Regions from separate parts of the Photobacterium kasasachensis genome, predicted to be linked through region 2. Evidence: riboswitches for the same ligand, from Rfam matches in the RefSeq annotation. Region 2 holds a riboswitch; the other holds the start of a gene.
What was found. A riboswitch is a leader RNA that binds a small molecule or an ion and turns the genes downstream of it on or off. The one in region 2 is predicted to bind cobalamin.

Region 1 (4,424 bases), on a different contig from region 2:
TGAAAAATCAGGACAACAATGATGAGATACCCGCCGAGATAACGTTTGTCACGAGCAGACAAAGGGACCGTCGGAGTCTGCGGGAAACGTCCATTGAAGCCACGACATTTCATTGCCAGCCAAATCCTATCGGCACGATCCAACGCCCGTACCAGCATCATGCCAAACAGGTAGCCATAACTGCGCCATGTGTGTAGCGAACTGTCAGGCCGGAACCCCCTGGCCTTCATGGCCTGACGTAATCGCTTAAATTCCAAATGCATAACACTGATATAGCGAATACTTAGCTGCATTATCAGCACCAATTTATGCGGTACCTTCAGCTCGGCGAGAGCATAGCTCAAACTCATTGCATTTAGCCCCGCACACAGGGCCATTAAAGTGATAACAAGGATATTTGCCTTAAACAAAATCATTGCTGCCAGAGTCATGCCTTCTCGGGTCACCGCCATCTCACCGACATGAAATGCGACCTCTCCCGGCTCGGTAAACGGCAGTAAAATAACGGTAAACACGATAAAACCATCAACGGCAGCAAGACGTTTCAATCCAGAACAAAGCCCGACAAGGCTGTGTTGCCATAGGTGAAATGCCAACAGCCCATATCCAAACAGAGGCGCCCATTGCTTGTTCATCACCACCGCGGCTGCAATAACTATCGCCAGCAACAGCCGCACTCTTGGGGCAGCATTAACTGATGACATCTGTATCGATGATGTTGCAAGCAAGGCGTCTATCATTGGCGACGAGACCGATAGAGAACAAACAACCCGAACAGACCGAAGATATATCCGATCCCACCCAAGATATCGTGAAGGCGTACTTTCGCCTCATATTGGTCAAGTTGCTCACGCAAAGGACGAATGGCTTTCGCTACTGCCTGCTCTACCTGAGCTTTCGAAAGGGTACTATCAACAGTTTTTTGTAGTTGTGAAGCTTCCGGTCCAGAAGGATCAACAACGGTACCCGTATCGCTTTCTTCGACGGAAAATTCACTCGCCGAAATGTAATAAGTAGCGACATGGCCCTGACCGGCATCGGTGCGGATTTGATAATCCCCAACCGCTAATGCTTCAAAGCGAAACTGCCCTTCCTCATCACTTTGAGTGGTTGCTACAACTTTCTGGTCAACAAGCAACTCGACGATTGAATCAGCAGCCATTTGGCCATTTGTAAAATAGGCTTCGCCTTCAATGGCCTGCCCTTCAACCCAGGAAAAAGCCTTCATCCTGTGGGCGTAGGCGCTGGTTGAACTAACGGCTATCAAACTGGCACTCAACATAACCAAACCGGCAATATCAGCTACTGAGCGGTAAATCGGGATTAAACTTTTCATGAGAAATTCTGTGGCCTCACTGATAGGAAGACATTGCTAAGGACGGTCGAACCTTGCAAAGCAGCTTTAACGCAAATGCTGATACGACACCCTCGATAACAGCAACAGGCAAGTGTCCTATCACCACTAACTTGGCACTGGTGATAAAACCTTCACCTGACAAGGCCAGCGATAAAGCAACAGACAATGCCGTTAGCAACACCGCACCAAAACCGGCGGCAAACCCAAGAGCCACTGCAGGGATCCGCCCTAGCCATGGCCTGATAACAAAACCGGTCACAATGGCCGGCAAAGCAATGTTGAGGCAATTGACCCCAAGGACAATGAGCCCGCCAAAACCAAAAAAGACGGCCTGGAGCACTAAGCCGATCAGCACTATGGGAAATGCTGCCCATCCTAGTAACAGGCCTATCAGGCCATTAAAGATCAAGTGGACACTTGTCGGGCCGAGTGGGATATGAATCAAAGAGGCAACGAAGAAGCACGCGGCAAGTACTGCTGCCTGAGGTAACTTATCGTCGGACAGGGCGCGCAAACCAAACCCGGTTCCCAGCACAGTAATAGTAATACCGCTAGCCAGCACCGGAGTTGCAAGAACGCCATCTACAATATGCATTCTTGGCTCCTAATTCTTGGTCGCCAGAATGAATATTTGTAATCCTTGACATTGCGCGAGACAAAGCCGCGATAACAATATGAACCTAATGGAGCAAGGGAGATAGAGGTCTAAAGTGAAGTTCCGTTTCATATCAAATGCACACTAAACGTTAAGTTAACTTTGCACTAGATAACAGGCAGGAGAAAACGGTTGATAACACAGACGTGAGATCAACCCCTTCATCACTGAGTATTCCCGCCCAGTATCTAGAAGCATGTTTTGATAGCAGGTTTCCTGGCTTACGTATAACAACGTATTACCCCCCTTCCCGAATAATCAGTGGTTCAAGGTAACACTCAACGCTTACAGTTGCGGGTACAGCTCAGGCCTTTAACCTGATTCCCTCTTAGCCGATTAAGGCACTATCATTAAAGCTGTGACAGTTAAGCACTTTTTATAAAAATGGCACATGATGCAAATCAAAGTCGACAAACTTAGGTAGGTTCGATTGAGATTATAAACATTCGTGACTAGCGAGGTTGAATTGCATTAGTTGTAGACTCGACAACATCATCAAAAAACGCAGTGACATCTTCTCGATTGAGCCAATTCGGTTTGAGCCTAAAATCACTCCAGTCCGACAGTTGCTGCCAAGTATCGTTCCAGGGCGGGCTATGAATCACAAGCACCCCTATCAGCAAAAACTGAATAACACTAATCACTGGATTACGGTTCGAACATAACTTGAATGCCGAGCCAAATGACATTTTAATTTTTCGGTTAGCAAGATCGACGCTGTATGCTTCATCAAGCAGCAAATGTACAAGACTTCCACCGAATAAAAAGAGCCCTGATAGCCAACTCGTTATTTCACTGTAGCCGAGCAAATAAACAAGGGAAGCACAGCCTAAACCGGAAACACTAATAAATGCTAATGAATGGCAGCAACCTCTGTGTACAGTCACTTTTTCTAACAAGGCTTTTAGGTTATGCCGGATGGTCATATAGCAAAAAAGCGCATATACGATCAACTCCAGCATTGAGACCATTCGGTAGATATGACCAACAAAACTGAATGTGATCATACCACCAAAAAATCGAAATAAAGTACTCATCGAGGTGGAGTTGTCTGAATCAATATCTGGCAACAATCCACCCATGGTGCCAAGAAACATCAGCCATAAAGCAGTAATCGGTACGATATGCCCAGCCGATAATAATGCGGTAGCCGCCAAACTACTGGTTAGCGCGGCTGATCCAAGATGCACATTGAAATTAGCCACAAATATTCACGCTAAACAAGGTTGTTGAATACTTTTCAGTCTAGTATTACTGACCAACAACTCTTGCCTCTTTAACTGGATAAATAACCAGTATTATGTCGTATTTCTTTTCGACATCAACGAAAATCAGAAACTTCAGGCATTTAAGTGGCCAAGTGACGTTTTTTTGAGCGCAATTAACACTATGCTGACTTTCGCCTAGATCCAGCGGCGCACTTTTCCTTTATACAGTACAAACTCATTGTGAAACTGTACTTCGAGAAATCGCTCTTCCGGTTCAATCTGGAAACGGTTCATATAAAGAATAAAGCCCACGCAGAGAACCAGCGAATAAACGCTTTGCAAAAAGATACCAAAGCCAACAAGCATTAGCAGAAAACCAAGATACATCGGATTACGAGTCACTCGATACACACCACTGTTTACCAATGTAGATGCGTCCTGCGGTTCCATAGGGTTGGCCGTGGTCCTGGCTTTACGAAAAGCCAACACACCTGAAATAGCAATGATGACACCAAGCAAGGTAATAATCGCTGCAGCGAGTGTACTGCCATTAGCGAATAGTGCTTGTTTAGGTAACTGCATTGATAGCAACCACATTCCAATAGCAAATACCCCCATCAGAACAACAGGCGGTATTTTTAATTCAAGTTCCCTCATAGTCCTCTTCCATGCTCATGGCTAATCACTGTTGCTCAGCTTAATATTTCCGTCCCTATCGCGACTGCAGAAACTATCCCGAAAAACCAGGCACTCATTGTCAGTTCCTCATAAGCGATTACAATATACTTGTTTTTTTCATGAATTACTTCAGTTAGCTCTTCTATCGCCTGGTGGTAGTAATTGATAATTAATTTTTCCCGGCTCGCAATATCATGCGCAGCCAGATCTCTTGTTGTTTCGCGTCCCTTGGGAAGCTCGATATTGCCGCCAATTTTTAGCGCCAGTAATGCATGCCCCCAGGCACAAACAACCGCAAACAAAGCAAGCAGCAGCGCCAGCAGTTTGATCCAATCAACCGGTAAAGCGGGCTGAAAAAAACTATCACTCTTTATCACTGTTACCGTGCCTACGGCAGCAAGGATCATGGTTAAGAATACCAACAGCCGAGAACACTGGCCCTCGCAATAAGCAAACCTGGCCAGTTCTTCCGTGTATCTGTCTTTTAGATAGTCTATCGTTTCAATGACATGACCTCCGACTTACT
Region 2 (4,424 bases):
GTTAAAAACTATAACTCGCAGTCAGGCGCACCGCTCGTCCTGTTCCGGAGTAATAACCATTCCCGAAATCACTGTAGAACCCTGAGCTAACATACTGTTCATCAAACAAGTTATCGACACGTAAACTTGCCAACCAAGCATCACGGGTATAATTCAAAGCCAAGTTACCTAATGTGTAATCGTCTAACTTTGGATCTGCGTTTGCATTATCCCCTTCAAGGAATCGCTCACCAGTATAAACCGCCTCTGTAAACAGCTGCCAATTATGGGTTATGTCCACACTTAGATAACTGCGTCCTGAGTGTTCAGCAACCCAAGATAGTGATTTCCCGCTATTTGTACCCTCAGTAAACTCAGCATCGACATAGCTGTATTCCACTCCAAACTGGAACATATCGTTTAAAATCCAGTCCCAAACTAAATTAGCCCCATATCGACGTGATGCATCGGCATTAACATTCGCGCCATTAAATGCACCACCTACCGGCTTTTCAGCACTTGGATCAAACACAATTTCATCTTCAAGGTCTAAACGATATAAACTCAAACGCACAGTATGAGAATCTGGATTCCAATCCCAGCCGGCTTCATAGGAACGTCCAGTTTGCGGCTTCAAGCCTACAACACCCGGAGAGGTATAAGCTTGCTCGTCGACTTTCGCAAAACGGAAGTTATCGTCAGCACGAAGATAGATTCTATGCTCGAGCGATGGACGGTAATTTAGGCCAAGTTCAAGTGCATGTGCATCCTGATCTAACTTAACACCATTTGGATACACAGATTTATCGGTAAGGTCATCTTTCGCGCTGGCATAACGGCCACCAATCACATAACTCAATTGGTGATTTTGAGGGATATTTGCCTGCACATAGACACTGCTAACATTCTGTTCGTTACTACGGCCTGAACTAAACTCTGATTCACCACGGCTCAAGTCAACGCCAGTAACAATATCCAGATCGCCCTGTTCAGTCGTGATATTAGCAACAGCCTTTGGAGTAAACTCCAGTAAAGAACGCTCATTCTTACCCGGTGATCCCCATGAGAACGTCTCAACATCAGTATCTGAATAGTTAAGATCTGCTCCCAAAGACCAGTCTTCGGTCAGTTGGTGCTGATAACCGACGCGGGCTGCTGTAGTCTTCTCGTGGTTGAAATCTTTAATGTTTGATGGATTAGCCTGACGTGGGTCTTCGTTAATTTGCTCCAAAGTCAACGAACCAGCAAGCTCTCGACGGTTATCGTAGTAACTCGTTTCAACAAAGAACAGATCCTTCTCTGTCTGGTACTGAATTCGCCCTAAAATAGACCCAGTTTCATTTGCATTATGGTCTCGATAATTATCACCTTGGTTATAACTACCGACCAAATAGTAACGCCAGTCATCAGCTAGAGAGCCAGAAATATCACCTTGACCTTCATAAGTATTGAAGCTGCCTCCGGATACTCTAATGTTACCACCAGCACTATCCGGTGCCTTAGTAACAATATTAATCACACCACCGACAGCTTGATCGCCATAAAGCACGCCAGCACTTCCAGAAAGAACCTCTATACGCTCAATTTGATTTAATGGAATAGCGCTAATGCTCGGAGCTGCAATATCAATGTTATTAAGACGGCGTCCATCAACTAAAATCAGGGTATTGTTTGCTGCTTGGCTGCCACTAAACCCACGCATAGCAAACACAGAACCGGAATTACTGTCTGAGACCTGAATACCACTGCGCCCACGCAACAGTTCAGTCAAATTAGTTGCCCCACTTTTTTCAATATCATAGCTATCAATGACATTGACGTTTGCAGCAATATGTAACGGCTCTTTGACACTTCGACTAATCACTACAATCTCATCTTCCTGATAAGTTGTATCAGAAGCAAAAGCCTGACTTTGAAGACACAGCGGGGCCAACGCCACTGCTAAAAGCGTTTTTTTCATTTTTATGGATACCTTAAGTCGCGTTTATTACGAAGCAGATAGTCTGCTTGGTACACTGGTTGGTCTTCGGACTTAAGAGCTTGGTTGGACAACCACCTAGGGCAACAACTTCCCACTTCATTAACTGTATTGCACAGCATGCAGAAGCAGTGTTCGGAACTTACGTCCATGTGCTTTCGTTCTCTATCACCGCTGCGCGTCAGTCACGGATTCCCACCGTGTTCCCGGCCTGTGTTCAGGCTAACCAGCGCAAAACGAATGCTAGTTATCATTTTGAAGAATGTCTAGTTTTGTTTGTTATGGCATATGACGAATCGTTTCCCACGACACTTTTATCAGCAACAACACTGGACATCGGTCAGCAATGCAATAAAATCTGCGCTCTTAATTTGAGCAGTTTGAGGCACACAAGATGGCATCCACCGCAATCAATCCAGCTGAGTATCAACCTCAGCTAGATGAAAAAGCAGAGCGTATTCAAAATATCTTTGCAGATTTTGAAACCCCTGAGCTTGAGGTGTTCGCCTCTCCTGCAGAACATTACCGCATGCGTGCCGAGTTCCGTGTTTGGCACGAAGGCGAAGACCTGTTCTACATCATGTTCAATCAGGAAACTCGTGAAAAATACCGCGTCGATCAGTTTCCTGCTGCCAGCCGCCTGATCAATGATTTAATGCCATTGCTAGTTGATGCCCTTAAGCCAGTCAAGGCGCTGCGCCATAAACTATTCCAGGTTGACTTCCTCTCTACCCTTAGCGGCGAAGTACTGGTTTCTATGCTATATCACCGTCAGCTAGACGATCAGTGGGAAACCGAAGCCAAGGCATTAAAGCAGCGCCTGAATGACGAAGGCTTCAACCTCAACTTCATTGGCCGGGCCCGCAAGCAAAAAATCGTACTGGATCAGGACTTCGTGATTGAAAAGCTGAAGGTTAACGAGCGTACTCTGACCTACAAGCAAGTCGAAAACAGCTTTACCCAGCCGAACGGTGAAGTGGCGCAAAAGATGCTGGAATGGGCCGTTGACTGTACCCAGGACAGTGAGGGTGATCTGTTGGAGCTGTATTGCGGAAACGGTAACTTCTCGCTAGCACTGGCGCAGAACTTCGAGCGCGTGTTGGCCACGGAGCTCGCCAAGCCATCGGTAGACTCTGCCCAATACAATATTGCGGTTAACAACATCGATAACGTACAGATCATCCGCATGTCTGCCGAAGACTTTACCGATGCAATGGAAGGCAAGCGAGAGTTTCGCCGCCTGAAAGATCAGGACATCGATTTGCAGAGCTATAACTGCAACACAATCTTTGTTGATCCACCGCGCTCGGGAATGGATGAAGGCACCTGTCGCATGGTACAAGGCTATGACCGCATCATGTACATTTCCTGCAACCCGGATACGCTGAAAGACAACTTAAACATCCTGTCAGAAACGCACCGAATTACCCGGTTTGCCCTGTTCGACCAATTCCCATATACCCACCATATGGAAGCAGGTGTCTTGCTTGAGCGCAAATAACCTCCCAGCGTCACTTGCTCTATAGGACGGGTTACAGGTATTAAAAAAGGCGCCTTAGCGCCTTTTTTCGTAAGCAAAACCCTTAGGCTTATGCCGCTTTCGGTCTTGGTGACATCACACCCAGCTTGTAAACCACCCAGAACAACAGACCTAGAGTGATAATCAGCGGTAGGTAGCTAGAACCCATATCTGGTACGAATGAACGTAGGAAACCAGAATAACCAAAAGCACCCGCCAGGAAGCAGGCAAAGGCAACCGACGGTGTACCTTCAGACATCGGCTTGCTCAGGTATTCCTGATACAGGCAGTACACTGCCAGACCGAATGCAATAACAGGGAAAACTGAAAACGACACCGCGCCTGACGTAAGTACTGCTAACGTAGCATTACCACACAGGCCTGCTAACAAAGATAGAAGCAATGTTTTACGTTCAGCTTTTACTTGTTCCTTGTTCATATCCTTTCACCAACAAAATAAAGTTAGAGTTTCTGCCTGAGCTCACGACGCTCACGCTCTTTACGATACCAATAGGCACCCTTTGCAATCATTCTTAACTGCATGATCAGTCTTTCAGCATGCTCAGCTCGAGCATGGTTATCCAGATCCAACGCTTCCGCACCGGAGCTGAATACCAGTGTTACTGATGCCTCAGCCTGAGTAAAAGCCTCGTCATGAGTCACACCGGTTTTGGCCTCGAGATACTCGGTCAACTCAGCCACGAAGTGCTGTATCTCCCGAGCAACAGCCGCACGAAACGCGGGGGAAGTTCCTGAACGCTCGCGTAAAAGTAACCTAAATACGTTCGGGCTACTTTCAATAAATTCCATGAAAGTTTCTACAGAGGTCCGGATTACACTGCCTTCTTCGGCAATGCGCTGACGAGCCTGACGCATCAACTGACGAAGGATCAAACCTCCCTCGTCAACCATTGTCAAACCAAGCTCATCCATATCTTTAAAATGGCG

Region 1: it holds a riboswitch for cobalamin, as region 2 does, so the genes downstream of both, cbiM (cobalt transporter CbiM) here and L4D19_RS24380 (TonB-dependent receptor) in region 2, are expected to answer to the same signal.

What each region holds. Positions count from the first base shown of each region.
Region 1 is NZ_JAKJSH010000005.1:560,266-564,689, reverse strand. It holds gene L4D19_RS06930 (energy-coupling factor transporter transmembrane component T family protein) at 1-704, opposite strand, end outside; gene L4D19_RS06925 (MSCRAMM family protein) at 737-1,336, opposite strand; gene cbiM (cobalt transporter CbiM) at 1,353-1,952, opposite strand; cobalamin riboswitch at 2,202-2,376, opposite strand; gene L4D19_RS06915 (metal-dependent hydrolase) at 2,465-3,217, opposite strand; gene L4D19_RS06910 (methyltransferase family protein) at 3,416-3,877, opposite strand; gene L4D19_RS06905 (hypothetical protein) at 3,913-4,305, opposite strand.
Region 2 is NZ_JAKJSH010000022.1:1,860-6,283, forward strand. It holds gene L4D19_RS24380 (TonB-dependent receptor) at 2-1,939, opposite strand; cobalamin riboswitch at 1,980-2,203, opposite strand; gene trmA (tRNA (uridine(54)-C5)-methyltransferase TrmA) at 2,352-3,458, shown strand; gene L4D19_RS24390 (YijD family membrane protein) at 3,547-3,915, opposite strand; gene fabR (HTH-type transcriptional repressor FabR) at 3,939-4,424, opposite strand, start outside.